Regions from separate parts of the Streptomyces sp. NPDC048392 genome, predicted to be linked through region 1. Evidence: riboswitches for the same ligand, from Rfam matches in the RefSeq annotation. Region 1 holds a riboswitch; the other holds the start of a gene.
The links. A riboswitch is a leader RNA that binds a small molecule or an ion and turns the genes downstream of it on or off. The one in region 1 is predicted to bind S-adenosylmethionine.
Positions count from the first base shown of each region.

Region 2: another riboswitch for S-adenosylmethionine. It lies ahead of ACGFYH_RS02460 (aminotransferase class V-fold PLP-dependent enzyme); the one in region 1 lies ahead of thrC (threonine synthase).

Region 1 covers NZ_JBICYB010000005.1:153,770-161,255, forward strand. Annotated here, with positions in the region: gene ACGFYH_RS10525 (NADH:flavin oxidoreductase) at 1-1,029, opposite strand, end outside; gene groL (chaperonin GroEL) at 1,254-2,882, opposite strand; gene ACGFYH_RS10535 (cold-shock protein) at 3,228-3,431, opposite strand; gene ACGFYH_RS10540 (MoaD/ThiS family protein) at 3,859-4,134, opposite strand; gene thrC (threonine synthase) at 4,131-5,432, opposite strand; SAM riboswitch class I at 5,450-5,597, opposite strand; gene ACGFYH_RS10550 (glucosyl-3-phosphoglycerate synthase) at 5,739-6,683, shown strand; gene ACGFYH_RS10555 (hypothetical protein) at 6,687-7,391, opposite strand.
Region 2 covers NZ_JBICYB010000001.1:569,510-576,995, reverse strand. Annotated here, with positions in the region: gene ACGFYH_RS02485 (NlpC/P60 family protein) at 1-56, opposite strand, end outside; gene ACGFYH_RS02480 (NYN domain-containing protein) at 321-1,664, opposite strand; gene ACGFYH_RS02475 (hypothetical protein) at 1,727-1,966, opposite strand; gene ACGFYH_RS02470 (rhomboid family intramembrane serine protease) at 2,123-2,893, shown strand; gene ACGFYH_RS02465 (Lrp/AsnC family transcriptional regulator) at 2,890-3,171, shown strand; gene ACGFYH_RS02460 (aminotransferase class V-fold PLP-dependent enzyme) at 3,284-4,663, opposite strand; SAM riboswitch class IV at 4,848-4,964, opposite strand; gene trpD (anthranilate phosphoribosyltransferase) at 5,050-6,114, opposite strand; gene ACGFYH_RS02450 (cytochrome bc complex cytochrome b subunit) at 6,249-7,486, opposite strand, start outside.

The DNA.
Region 1 (7,486 bases):
GCCGACGGCGACGAGGTCGAACTCCTCGCGCTCCATGCGGTCGAGGAGGTTGTCGAGGCTGCCGACGGGAGCGCCCTCGCCCAGGAATGCCTTGGTGAAGTCGCCGTCGAGGCCGACCGAGCCGACGGTGATCGCGGGCCTGCCGGTCAGCTTCTTGGTCCAGCCGGCGAGGTTGAGGTCCGCGCCGTCGAACTCGGGGAGCCAGTAGCGGCGGGTGGAGGCGTGGAAGGCGTCCACTCCGGCCGAGGCGAGCGGAGAGAGGACGGCCTCCAGTTCCTCGGGGGTCCCGGCGAGGCGGGCGTCGTAGGCCTCCTGCTTCCACTGGGAGTATCGGAAGATCACGGGGAAACCGGGGGAGACCTTCTCCCGTACGGCGGCCACGATCTCGGCGGCGAACCTCGTCCGGGCCACGGGGTCGCCGCCGTAGGCGTCGGTGCGGCGGTTGGTGCCGGGCCACAGGAACTGGTCGACGAGGTAGCCGTGGGCGCCGTGGATCTCCACGCCGTCGAAGCCGATGCGCTCGGCGGCCGCGGCGGCCTCGGCGAAGGCGCCGATGACGTCGTCCAGGTCGCGCTGGGTCATCGCCCGGCCGGTGGCCCGGTCCTCGCCGATGCGCAGGCCGGACGGGCCGACGGGGGGCGCGTCGGCGAAGGGGGGCTCCCCGGCCTTGCGCACCATGCCGATGTGCCACAGCTGCGGCACGATCGTGCCGCCCGCCGCGTGCACCGCCTCGGCGACCCTCGCCCATCCGGCGAGCTGCTCCTCGCCGTGGAAGCGCGGCACCCGGTCGCTCTGCCCGGCCGAGTCGTGGCCGACGTACGTCCCCTCGGTGACGATCAGTCCGACCCCGGCGGCGGCGCGGCGCGAGTAGTACGACACCACGTCCTGGCCGGGTACACCACCCGGGGAGAACATCCGGGTCATCGGCGCCATCACGACGCGGTTCGGCACGGTGAGGCCGTTGATGGTGGCCGGGCGGGCGAGGAGCCGGGCGGCGCGGGAGGCGGCCTCGGCGGGGATGACGGTCACGTGGGGCTCCAGAGGTGGGTACCGATGGGTATGTGCGCGCGCATGCACCGCACCCCCACCTGAACCACCCCGTCCCGCCGGACCATTCCGTCCCCCGCCGCCGATCTGCCGTGACCCGGGCCACACGGGGTGGTCGGGGCGGGAAACGCCCGAGGGCGGCACCCCCTTGTCGGGGGTGCCGCCCTCGGTCCGTGCGGGACGGCCGATCAACCGGAAACGGTCGATCAGAAGTCCATGTCACCGCCCGGCATGCCGCCCGGAGCGCCGCCGCCGGCGGCGGCCTTCTCCGGCTTGTCGGCGATGACGGCCTCGGTGGTGAGGAACAGCGCGGCGATGGAGGCGGCGTTCTGCAGCGCGGAACGGGTCACCTTCGCCGGGTCGATGATGCCTTCGGCGATCATGTCGACGTACTCACCGGTCGCGGCGTTCAGGCCGTGGCCGACGGTCAGGTTGCGGACCTTCTCCACGACGACGCCGCCCTCGAGACCACCGTTGACGGCGATCTGCTTCAGCGGGGCCTCCAGGGCGAGCTTCACGGCGTTGGCGCCGGTCGCCTCGTCACCCGACAGCTCCAGCTTCTCGAACACCTGGGAGGCCTGGAGCAGGGCCACGCCACCACCGGCGACGATCCCCTCCTCGACGGCCGCCTTCGCGTTGCGAACGGCGTCCTCGATGCGGTGCTTGCGCTCCTTGAGCTCGACCTCGGTGGCGGCACCGGCCTTGATGACGGCCACGCCGCCGGCCAGCTTCGCCAGGCGCTCCTGGAGCTTCTCGCGGTCGTAGTCGGAGTCGCTGTTCTCGATCTCGGCGCGGATCTGGTTGACCCGGCCCTGGACCTGGTCGGCCGAGCCGGCGCCGTCCACGATCGTGGTCTCGTCCTTGGTGATGACGACCTTGCGCGCGCTGCCCAGCAGGTCCAGCGTGGCGTTCTCGAGCTTGAGGCCGACCTCCTCGGAGATGACCTCGCCGCCCGTGAGGATGGCGATGTCGCCGAGCATGGCCTTGCGGCGGTCACCGAAGCCCGGGGCCTTGACGGCGACGGACTTGAAGGTGCCGCGGATCTTGTTGACGACCAGGGTCGACAGGGCCTCGCCCTCGACGTCCTCGGCGATGATCAGCAGCGGCTTGCCCGACTGCATGACCTTCTCCAGGAGCGGCAGCAGGTCCTTGACGTTGCCGATCTTGGAGTTGGCGATGAGGATGTACGGGTCGTCCAGGGACGCCTCCATACGCTCCATGTCGGTGGCGAAGTACGCCGAGATGTAGCCCTTGTCGAAGCGCATACCCTCGGTGAGCTCGAGCTCCAGACCGAAGGTCTGGGACTCCTCGACGGTGATGACGCCTTCCTTGCCGACCTTGTCCATGGCCTCGGCGATGAGCTCGCCGATCTGGGTGTCGGCGGCGGAGATGGAGGCCGTGGAGGCGATCTGCTCCTTGGTCTCGACGTCCTTCGCCTGCTCCAGCAGGGCGGCGGAGACGGCCTCGACGGCCTTCTCGATACCGCGCTTCAGGGCCATCGGGTTGGCGCCGGCCGCGACGTTGCGCAGGCCTTCCTTGACCAGGGCCTGGGCGAGGACGGTCGCGGTGGTCGTACCGTCACCGGCGACGTCGTCCGTCTTCTTGGCGACTTCCTTGACCAGCTCGGCGCCGATCTTCTCGTACGGGTCCTCGAGTTCGATCTCCTTGGCGATGGATACACCATCGTTGGTGATCGTGGGGGCGCCCCACTTCTTCTCGAGGACGACGTTGCGGCCCTTGGGGCCGAGCGTCACCTTGACGGCGTCCGCGAGCTGGTTCATGCCGCGCTCGAGGCCGCGCCGTGCCTCCTCGTCGAACGCGATGATCTTGGCCATGTGAAGTGGTCCCTCCAGGACTGGGGGTGATTCCTTCGGACCGCGCCCGCGCCCGCGACGGACGGCTCGCCGGCGTTGTGGTTCCTTCCCCACTCGGCCTGCGGGCCTCACCGACCCGGTCCTTCGTTGTCACTCTCACCTTCAGAGTGCTAACGCCAATGATTAGCACTCGCCCCCGTCGAGTGCAAGCGCCTCCCACGGATCGGCCATGCGGTCAGCCACCCGCGAACAGGGACCGGGCGGGTGTCCGGGCAGGTGTCCGGGCAGGCCGAAGGGCCCGCACCCCCCGGTTGGGAGGTGCGGGCCCTTCGGAGAAGAACCGTTCGCTTGCGGTGGCCGGACGTCTCAGGCGCTGAGGCGAACCATGTCGGCCTGCGGGCCCTTCTGACCCTGCGAGATCTCGAACTCGACCCGCTGGCCTTCTTCGAGGGTGCGGTAGCCGTCCATCTGAATCGCGCTGTAGTGGACGAAAACATCCGCACCACCGTCGACCGCGATGAAGCCGTACCCCTTCTCCGCGTTGAACCACTTGACGGTGCCCTGAGCCATGCCTAACTCCCCTATTACTGGCCCTTGCACAGATCCGCACTTCGCGGACCCGGGTCAGACCTCGCCCCCCACGACCGGGGGCGTGCGCCGGAACGCGTCGACCGCGGCTGAATGTATCTGTCCAACTGCCGTCTGCAACAGGTCAATCGGACGAGAAATCTGGACGCACCCGGTCCGGAATGTGGCGAGAATTCGCCTGAATTCGGGTCAAGTCAGGTCACTCAAAAGGAGTAAAAGCCGCGAAACACGCCCACACTTTGGCTGCTTCTTGTCGGGCCGGCGGCAGGAATTCACGGTTCCCGTTGTCGTGATCGGGAGCGCGTTCCCCAACTCTACCGCGCTCAACCCAATGGAATTGCCCCCTCCGCTTCTCTTACGGAGAGGGCAAGACGCACTACCGGAAGTATCAGCGGGAGATCAGCGGGGATCAGCCGCCGGCGACCGCCGGGATGATCGAAACCCCCGCGCCGTCCGGGGTCGCGGTCTCCAGGCCCTGCTCGAAGCGGACGTCGTCGTCGTTGACGTAGACGTTGACGAAGCGGCGCAGCCTGCCCTGGTCGTCCAGGACGCGGGCGGCGATGCCGGTGTGGTTCTTCTCCAGGTCGGAGATGATCTCCCCGAGGTTGGCGCCCTCGGCATCGACCTCGGCCCTGCCGCCGGTGTAGGTGCGCAGGATGGTCGGGATGCGAACGGTCACGCTCATGCGAGGCCAGCCTCTCGGAAGGAGTCCAGGTTCGGGCGGATGGTGGCGCTGAGGCCGGTGCCGGCCACCGCGTCGAGGGTCTTGAGTCCGTCGCCGGTGTTGAGGACGACGGTGCTGAGCGCCGGGTCGAGGACGCCGTTCTCGATCAGCTTCTTCGTCACGCCGACCGTCACGCCGCCCGCCGTCTCCGCGAAGATGCCCTCGGTACGGGCGAGCAGCTTGATCGCGTCCACGACCTGCTCGTCGGTCACGTCCTCCACGGCACCGCCGGTGCGGCGCGCGATGTCGAGGACGTAGGGGCCGTCGGCCGGGTTGCCGATGGCCAGCGACTTGGCGATGGTGTCCGGCTTCTGCGGGCGGACCACGTCGTGACCGGCCTTGTACGCCGTGGAGACCGGCGAGCAGCCCTCGGCCTGCGCGCCGAAGATCCTGTACGGCTTGTCCTCGACCAGACCGAGCTTGATCAGCTCCTGCAGCCCCTTGTCGATCTTCGTGAGCTGGGAGCCGGAGGCGATCGGGACGACGAGCTGGTCGGGCAGCCGCCAGCCGAGCTGCTCGCAGATCTCGTACGCCAGGGTCTTGGAGCCCTCGGCGTAGTACGGGCGCAGGTTGACGTTGACGAAGCCCCAGCCCTCGCCGGCCGGGTCGCCGATCAGCTCGGAGCAGAAGCGGTTCACGTCGTCGTAGTTGCCCTGGATGCCGACCAGCTCACCGCCGTAGACGGCGGCCATGACGACCTTGCCCTGCTCCAGGTCGTGCGGGATGAACACGCAGGAGCGGAAACCGGCGCGGGCGGCGGCGGCGCCGACGGCACCCGCGAGGTTGCCGGTGGAGGAGCAGGACAGGGTGGTGAAGCCGAAGGCGCGGGCGGCCTCGATGGCCTGGGCGACGACGCGGTCCTTGAAGGAGTGCGTGGGGTTGCCGGAGTCGTCCTTGACGTACAGGCCGCCGGTGACGCCGAGTTCGCGGGCGAGGTTGTCGGCCTTGACGAGCTTGGTCCAGCCGGGGTTGATGTTCGGCTTGTCGGCCACGTCGGCGGGGACGGGCAGCAGCGGGGCGTAGCGCCAGATGTTGGCCGGGCCCGCTTCGATCCGCTTGCGCAGTTCCTCGGTGTCGTAGGCCGAGAAGTCGTAGGCGATCTCGAGGGGGCCGAAACACTCCTCGCAGGCGAAGACCGGTCCGAGCGGTACCCGGTGGCCGCACTCCCGACAGCTCAGCGCCGCGGCGGGACCGAGGTCGACCGTGGGGTTCGCTGCGTTCGCGGAGTTCGTGGTGCTTTCGGCAGTCTGCACAGCCATGGAGGCGAGGCCCTTTCTCCTCATCTTCCTCACGACGCATCTCGCCGTGAGACGGATTTGGCACCTTCCCTAGCCGGGAGCCCCGCCACGTCTGTGTGACAAGAGCCGGCTGGAGGGTTGCCGGGGCTTCATCGGGCCGTATCCCTCTGCCCCTCTGGATGAGCGGTATGTGGTTGTTTTTCCGTTGTGCGCGCGGCGACCCCGGCATGCGGTGGTCCCACGCGTTGTTCAAGACTGTAACCGAAGGCCAGGACGGTTGAGATAGTCGTCCGTACCGCGAGATGGATCACAAAGGAGCTTCGGGACGTGCTGGAAGAAGTCGAGCGCTGGCTGAGCGCACGCTCCTGGTCCGCCGCGGACCGGCCGATCCAGCAGATCCTGTCCGCCAAGCACGCCACCGGGCAGTCGGTCAGCGTGGTGCTCCCCGCCCTCGACGAGGAGGCGACGGTCGGCGACATCGTCACGGTGATCCGGCGGGAGCTGATGCTCCGGACCCCGCTCGTCGACGAGATCGTGGTCGTGGACTCCGGTTCGAGCGACCGTACGTCGGAGGTGGCCGCGGCGGCGGGCGCGCGAGTGGTGCACCGGGACGCGATCCTCCCGCGAATCCCGGCCGTGCCCGGCAAGGGCGAGGTGCTGTGGCGATCGCTGCTGGTCACCGGCGGCGACATCGTCTGCTTCGTCGACGCGGACCTGCGCGAGTTCTCCGCCGACTTCGTCTCCGGGATCGTGGGGCCGCTGCTCACCGACCCGGACGTGCACCTCGTCAAGGCCGTGTACGACCGTCCGCTGGACGGGGCGGCCGGGCAGGGCGGCCGGGTCACGGAGCTGATGGCCCGGCCGCTGCTCAACATGCACTGGCCGCGACTGGCCGGCTTCGTCCAGCCACTGAGCGGCGAGTACGCGGCCCGCCGCTCCCTGCTCGAACGGCTCCCCTTCCCGGTCGGTTACGGCGTGGAGCTGGGCATGCTGGTCGACGCCCTGCACCTGGTGGGTCTGGACGCGCTCGCCCAGGTCGACGTCGGGGTGCGCGTCCACCGCCACCAGGACGGGCGGGCGCTGGGCCGGATGGCCGCGGCGATCTACCGCACCGCCCAGCTCCGGCTGGCCCGCGGCCACCTGATCCGGCCGGCGCTCACCCAGTTCGAGCGGGGCGTCGACGGCTTCGAGCCGCGCACCTTCGCCGTGGACACCGAGGAACGGCCCCCGATGGCGGAGATCGCGGAGTACGCGGCCCGGAGGGTGGCCTGAGCGTCAGCCGGGGACGCCGTCCGACCAGCGCCAGGTGCCGCCGGAGTCCCGCTCACAGGTCAGGTACTCGCCGCCGCGGCCGTGGGTGCTCAGGCCGTGGTGCCTGCCGGCGCAGAACTGGCCGTCGGCGTAGCAGTTGCCCGCGGGGCTCGTCAGCTCGCAGGCGCCGGTGCCGCCGCCCGTGCCGCCACCGTTGCCGCCACCGGTCGAGCCCGTGCCGCCGTCCCGCGTCTTCGACGGCTTCGGGGCCGGCTCGGGGGTGTGCAGCAGGCGTCCGGCGCAGTCGCGGCCGTCGCGGGGGACGGTGAAGGTCACGGTGCCGGGTCCGCCGCTCTGCTCGCAGACCTTCTCGCCGGAGCCCCAGGACGAGGCCCGCCGACCGGTGCCCTGCAGCCGCACGGTGAAGTCGACCTTCGCCTTCTTGGCGGTGAGGACGGCGGACCCCATGCTGCGGCCGGTGAGGTCCGGCAGCGTGACGGCGGCGGGGGTCGGCGTGGGGGTCGGTGTCTCGGTGCTGGGGGCGGCCTCGGGGGTGGGACTGCCGCTCGGCGTGGCGGTGTCGGTGGCGGTGGCCGTCGCGGGTCGCGCGGCCGCCGCCGGGCCGGCGTCTCCGTCGCCGCAGCCGGCCAGTGCCAGCGCGGCGGCCGCGATCAGCGCGGCCGTGCCGGCGAGTCTGCTCGTGCGCGGGTACCGCCTACGTATGGGCATGGTGCGCCCACCCCCCAGAAAGTTGAAATGTACACCGCGCATCCTCGGCCCGTTCACACTTCCCGCACAAGACGTGTGACCGAATCGCCGCCGAG
Region 2 (7,486 bases), on a different contig from region 1:
GTGAGCACGGTCACGCGCGTGCGGCTCGGCTGCTTGGGACGACGGTGGGACGCCACGGAGACGAGCTCCTTCTTGAGAGGGATCACCCGTTCGAGGGTTCGAAGGGTGACCCTAGTGACCCACTCGTGATCAGTTCAAATCCTGCGCCGAAAAATCACGGTGACGCACTGCGTTCTTTGCCACAACTCACCTGCGGTGACCCTCGACTGACGCTACGTTGTGTGACGCTTCCGTCAATTCGGTCATAGCGCGCCAACGTTACGGTCGGGGCGGAAGTGAATGGGGGGCGAGGGAAGCCGCGCACCGGGGAAAGCCGCTCGCTAGGGAAGCCGCTTGAGGAGGACCACGGACGCCACCGGGCGCGCGCCCGCGCGTGCCACGCCGTCGGCGACCTCGCGGTCGGTGGAGACGACGATGACCGGCCGGCCCGGCGGCTCGGCCCGCACCAGCTGGCGGATCAGCTCGTCGGCGGTGACGCCGGGCTTGGAGAACAGCACCCGCACCCCGCGCGGCGGCGCGAGCAGTACGGGCGCCACGAGTTCGGCGCCGTCGAAGACACAGGTCATCTCGGCGCCGGTCTGCGCGGCGAGCTGGGAGAGCTGGCCGAGCAGCCGCAGCCGCTGCTTCTCCAGCGGCATCTGCGGATAGCCGGTCTTGGTGACGTTGTAGCCGTCGACGACCAGGTGCGCCTGGGGCAGCGCGAGCAACTGGTCGAGGACGGCCGGGTCGTTCTCGGACAGGGCCCGGTTGGCGATGTCCTTCGGCGTCATCCGGCCGGGCTCGACCGCGTCCACGGTCTCGGCGGGCCGCACGGACACCGGAGGCAGCGCCAGCTCGCGGCGCAGCCCCTGGGTGGCGTCCAGCAGGGTGTCCAGGAGCAGCCGTACGCGCATGTCCTCGACGCTGCGCCCCTCGCGGGCGGCCTTGCGGGTGGCCTCCAGGGCGGCCTCCGCCTCCCCCAGACGGGTCCTGAGGCGCCGGGTCTCGCTCTCGGCCGCGGACACCTGGGTGTGCCCCTCGGCGCGGGCGGCGTCCATCTCCGCCTGGATCTTGCGCAGCGCCGCCTCGCCGCGCTTGACGTCGCTGAGGGCGGAGCGGAGCTTGCGGTGCAGCGACTCGGTCTCCCGCTTCGCCGACTCCAGCTCGGCGCGCAGCCGCTCGGTCTCCGTCCTGGTCTGCTCCCGGGCCCGGGCCAGCTCCTCGCGCAGCCGCTCCAGCTCGGCGCGGCTCTCCTCGTCGGCGCGCTCGGCGTCCGCGCGCTGCGCCTCCTCGCCGGCGGCGGTCACCAGCTTCGCCCAGCCGTGCGGGCGCAGCACGTAGGCGGCGGCTGCCACGTCGAGCGGGTCGGCGGCCGGGAGCGCGGACCCGGCGTCGAGGGCGCCGGCCAGTTCCGGCTGGGCGTCGCGGAACCTGTCACCGATGCGCTGCCGGAAGAGCGGATCGGTCTCCACGGCCGCTGCCATGGCGTTGCCGGCGAACTTGGCCCTGCGGTTCGGGGCGAACCTGGCGTACTGCCTCAGCTGCGCGGGCAGCTCACCGAGGGTGAGTGAGCCGAAGCCGTCGGACACGATCTGCACGACCCTGCGGCGCACTCCGTCGGGCAGCGGGCGGTCGAGCACCTCAGCGGCGCCGTCGCCCGGCCCCCCGCCGTGTGTCTCCACCATCCGTCACCCCAATGTCTCAGGGCGATCCCGGGCCGGAATCGCCTTGTGCGGGGCCGCTCCGCTCAGGAGGCGGCACCCGGCCTGTCCACGAGTTCCACCTGGTCCACGGCGTTGCACCAGCGGCACCGCACCGACTCGATGGTCTCACTGAGCACCTCGCGCTCCTCCACCTTCGGCTCGCCGGCCAGATCGAGGTGCACGTACTCGACGACCTTCGAGGCCCGGGTCACGTCGAAGCGGGTGAGGTTGCCGCAGAGGGTGCAGCGCCACCGCGTCGTGTCGGTCGGCAGGGGAACCGTCATCGTGGCTGTTCACTCTCTTCCAGTGTCGGTGACGCGCCGGGCCGCCCCGGTGCGTGTGGCTCGTAACCCTAAGGCCTGGCGGGTACCCGACGCCCGCGTGTCCACGGCGGCGAGGCGCTACGAGCCCCTGGGCCCGTTGCGTCATGCTCTGTGCCCATGATCCGCAACTGGAGCACGGTGGCCCGCAGAACGGTCGGAACGGTCAGGGCGCTCGGACCGGCCCGCCCGTCGCGGGGCCGGGCGGCACCGGTGACGTACACACTGATCACGCTGTGCTGCCTGCTGTTCCTGATCAGCCCGGCGGCGGGTCTGAATCCGTTGTACGGCGGCGGGGACGAGCTGCTCGCCGCGCAGCGCGCCTACTTCCGCCGCTGGGGCGTGATCCCCGCAGAACTGTTCGAGGACTCCCCCGGGTCCGCCCTCACCCCGGCCACGGCCCTGTTCGTCCACGGCAGTTGGGTGCACCTGCTGGGCAACATGCTCTTCCTCTGCGTCTTCGGCGCGATGACCGAGGAACGGATGGGCCGGCTCCAGTTCGCCCTGTTCTACCTCGGCTGCGGCTACCTGGCCCTGCTCGGCTACGCGGGCGCCAACGATCACTCCCAGCAGTCCCTGGTCGGCGCCTCGGGGGCGATCTCCGCGGTCCTCGGCGCGTTCCTGTTCCTCTTCCCCAGGGCCCGGGTGACCAGCCTCCTGCCCTTCCTCTTCTTCCTGCCGCTGCGCTTCCCCGCCTGGCTCGTGCTGCCGTTCTGGGCGGCCCTGCAGTGGATGGCGGCGGGGCGGGCCGGTGACGGCCCGGGGGTGGCGTACCTCGCGCATCTGGTGGGCTTCGCACTGGGCTTCGTCTTCGCCTGGGTGCGGTTTGGACGTACGACTAGAGTGAAGAGCGTTCCAGTGGCGGCGCCCGAGGGAGAGAACCAGCCGTGATCAGTGCGATCGTCCTCATCAAGACCAGCGTGGACCGCATTCCCGAGATCGCGGAGCAGATCGCCGCGCTGGAGAGTGTCAGCGAGGTCTTCTCCGTCACCGGCACCTACGACCTGATCGCCATGGTGCGCGTGCATCAGCACGAGGACCTGGCCGAGGTCATCCCCGGCCGGATCAGCAGGATCCCGGGCGTGGAGGGCACGGACACCCACGTGGCGTTCCGGACCTACTCGCAGCACGACCTGGAGGCGGCGTTCGCCATCGGGCTCGACAACTGACCCCTTCGTGAAGGGTTCCCCGTGCGGGAGGCACCGGGACCACCGGGAGCCCGCGCGGCAAGGCCCCGGCCAGCAGGTGCACCCGGCTGCCGGGCCGGGCGGCCCGGTCTGCTCAGGCGTCGGCGGCGGAGGTCGTGTCGGGCACGCAACGCCCGTCCTCGGTGCGGTAGTTCCAGCGGGCCCCCTCGCTCACCAGTTCCCGGACGGCGCTCACGAACCGCTCGACGTGCTCGTCCGGGGTGCCCGCGCCGAAGCTCACGCGGACGGCGTTCAGGGACTTCTCCCCGGGCACCGCCTCGGGGGCGCCGCACGCGCCCTGCGTCTGGGGGGCGCTGCCGAGCAGGGTGCGCACCAGGGGGTGGGCGCAGAACAGGCCGTCGCGCACGCCGATGCCGTACTCGGCGGAGAGCGCGGCGGCGAAGTGCGAGCTGTTCCAGCCCTCGACGACGAAGGACAGCACGCCGACGCGGGGCGCGTCGTCGCCGAAGAGGGAGAGGATCCGCACCTGGGGCACCTCCGCGAGGCCTTCCCTGACCTTCCCGATCAGGTACTCCTCGCGGGCCACCAGCGTGTCGAACCCGGCCTCGGTGAGCGCCCTGCAGGCCGAGGCGACGGCGTGGGCGCCGATGACGTTGGGCGACCCGGCCTCGTGCCGCGCGGCACTGTCGTGCCACTGGACGTCCACGCCGCCGTCGGCCCGCCGGGAGACACTGCGGCTGGCGCCGCCGCCGGCGAGGTACGGCTCGGCCTCACGGAGCCAGTCGGCGCGCCCGGCCAGCACCCCGGAGCCGAAGGGGGCGTACAGCTTGTGCCCGGAGAAGGCGACCCAGTCCACGTCCAGGTCGGTCACCGAGACGGGGCGGTGCGGGGCGAGCTGGGCGGCGTCCAGCACGATCCGGGCGCCGTGCGCGTGCGCGGCGGCGGCCAGTTCGCGCACCGGCCACAGCTCGCCGGTGACGTTGGAGGCGCCGGTGACGCAGACCAGGGCGGGCCCGTACGGCTCACGGGCGGCGAGGGCCCGCTGAAGGGTGCCGACGGCCTGCGCGGGGGTGCGCGGGGCGTCGAGGCAGGTCACGTCGGCGTCCCGCCAGGGCAGCAGTGAGGCGTGGTGCTCGGTCTCGAAGACGAAGACCCGGCAGCCCGCGGGCAGCGCGGCGGCGAGCAGGTTGAGGGAGTCGGTGGTGGACCGGGTGAAGACCACCTGGTCCTCCTCCCGGCAGCCGAGGAACTCCGCGACGGTCCCGCGGGCGTTCTCGAACAGGTCGGTCGACAGCTGCGAGAGGTACCCGGCGCCGCGGTGGACGCTGCCGTAGTACGGGGCGTAGGCGGCCACGTCGTCCCAGACCCGCTGGAGCGCGGGCGCGCTTGCGGCGTAGTCGAGCGCGGCGTAGGCGACCTCCCCACCGGTGACGAGCGGAACGGTGACGTCCCGGCCGAGAACGGGCAGCGGGGCGCGGAGGGCCTGGTCGGCGGCAAGGGTGGAGACGGACATGGGGGTACTCCCGTGAAGGCAGCGGGCATCACCACCCGAACCGGAACGGCTCGGGCGTGGCTGAAGCCCGGAAAGGCGGAGAAGGCGGAGAAGGCGATGCGGAGGCGGGGCTCTGCGGCCCTAGCGCATTCGCTGGTTCACGGGAGACTCCCTCGGACGACCCAGGACCCCTGGTTTCGCGAGGGGTCCGCGCTTGCCGTGGACCTTGCTGTCCACGGCCTGGTCTTCACCCGGGGCACCCCGCCACGGACGGAGGGTTGCCGGACAGTCGGCCGGGGCCTCATGACTGTCACTCATGACCTGACCGAGAATCTATGGGACGTGATCGGCGTCCCGCAACCCGAGTCCGGATCGCGGGACGCACGTCACATCGGCGCACCGCCGCGCTACGCGTGGCTCGCGGCCACCCAGCGGTCCAGGGCGCGCTTGGCGGCGCCCGAGTCGATCGCCTCGGCCGCCCGGTCCATTCCGGCCCGCAGCCGCTCGGCCAGGGTCCCCTCGCCGGGCTCCAGGGCCACCAGCGCCGCCGCGGAGTTCAGCAGGACCGCGTCACGCACCGGGCCCGTCTCGCCCGCCAGCAGACGGCGGGCGACATCGGCGTTGTAGGAGGCGTCGGCGCCGCGCAGTGCCTCGACCGGGACCAGCTCGATACCGACGTCCCGCGGGTCGAAGGTCTCCTCGGTCACCTTTCCGTCCCGCACGGTCCAGACCCGGGAGGTGGAGGTCGTGGTCAGCTCGTCGAGGCCGTCGTCGCCGCGGAAGACCAGGGAGGAGTGACCGCGCTCGGCGAAGACACCGGCGATGATCGGTGCCATCCGGGCGTGGGCGACCCCGATCGCCTGGGCCTTCACCCGGGCGGGGTTGGTCAGCGGTCCCAGGAAGTTGAACACCGTGCGGATGCCGAGCTGCCCGCGGGCCGCCGCCACATGGCGAAGCGCCGGGTGGAACCTCACGGCGAAGCAGAAGGTGATGCCGGCCTCCTCCGCGACCTCCGCCACCCGCTTCGGCGTCAGCTCCAGATTGACCCCGAGTTTCTCCAGGACGTCGGAGGCGCCGGACGCGGAGGAGGCGGCCCGGTTGCCGTGCTTGACGACCTTCGCTCCCGTGCCGGCCACGACGATCGCCGACATGGTGGAGATGTTGACCGTCTTGGCGCCGTCGCCGCCGGTACCGACGATGTCGACGGTCTCCCCCGGCACCTCGATCACGTTGGCGTGGGCGTACATGGTGCGCACGAGACCGGAGAGCTCGTCGACGGTCTCGCCCTTGGACCGCAGGGCCACCGCGAAGCCGGCGATCTGCGCGTCGGTCGCCTCCCCGCGCATGATCACGTCCAGTGCCCAGGCGGTGTCGTCCGCGGACAGGTCGCGGCCGTCCAGCAGTCCGTTCAGCAGGACGGGCCAGGAGCGGTCCGCCGTGGTGTCGCCTCCAGCGGGGGTCACAGCGCTCATCAGCCGCTCCTGATTCGTGTGCGTCGTCGAAGTGGGGGTGCGGGGCCCACCCTATCCAGCACCGGGCACGGCGAAGGGCCCCGTCCGCAGACCGGAACGGGGCCCTTCGACCGTGGTGTGGCGACGCTGAGGGGTCAGTGGTGGCCGTGGCCGCTCGTGATCTCCTTGTACTCCTCGACGGTCGGCTTCGGAATCTGCGATTCCTCGCCGTAGTACGCCTCGCTGAGCTTGGCGCGGAGCTTCTCGGCGCCCGTCGCCTTGCGCTCGACGCCGTTCTCGTCGACCGTCGGGCCGATCTCGGCCGGCTCGTACTGCTCGTGAGCCGTGAGCGTGTGCAGCTGCTCCTGGCTGAGCGGCTCGTGCACCTCGATGAACTCACCGTGCGGCAGACGCTTGATGATGCCCGACTCGCGGCCGTGCAGCACCTTGTCCCTGTCCCGGCGCTGGAGGCCGAGGCAGATCCGCTTGGTGGCGATGAAGGCGAGGACCGGTCCGACGAAGAAGGTGATGCGGACGAACCAGGTGATCGCGTTGATCGACAGGTGGAAGTGCGTGGCCCACAGGTCGTTGCCGCCACCGATCAGCAGCACGAAGTAGACCGTCAGCCAGGCGACACCGAAGGCCGTACGGGTCGGGGCGTTGCGCGGGCGGTCCAGGATGTGGTGCTCGCGCCTGTCGCCGGTGACCCAGGACTCGATGAACGGGTAGACCGCGATCGCCGCCAGGACCAGCGGGAAGATCATCAGCGGGATGAGCACGCCCAGGACGAGTGTGTGGCCCCAGGCGTTGATCTCCCAGCCGGGCATCACACGGATCAGGCCCTCGGAGAAGCCCATGTACCAGTCGGGCTGTGCGCCGGTGGAGACCTGATCGGGCCGGTAGGGGCCGATGGCCCAGATCGGGTTGATCGTGGCGATGGCCGAGACGGCGGAGATCACACCGAAGACCAGGAAGAAGAAGCCTCCGGCCTTCGCCGTGTACACCGGCAGCAGCGGCATGCCGACGACGTTCTTGTTGGTCTTGCCGGGGCCCGCGAACTGCGTGTGCTTGTGGTAGAAGACCAGGATCAGGTGGCCCACCAGCAGCCCGAGCATGATGCCCGGCAGCAGCAGGATGTGGATCGAGTAGAACCGGGACACGAAGTCGTGGCCGGGGAACTCCCCGCCGAACAGGAAGAACGAGATGTACGTGCCGACGATCGGCACGGACAGGATCGCGCCCTCCATGAAGCGGATGCCGGTACCCGAGAGCAGGTCGTCCGGGAGCGAGTAACCGGTGAAGCCGGTGAACATGCCCAGGACGAGCAGCAGGAAGCCGAACAGCCAGTTGATCTCACGCGGCTTGCGGAACGCGCCGGTGAAGAAGACGCGCA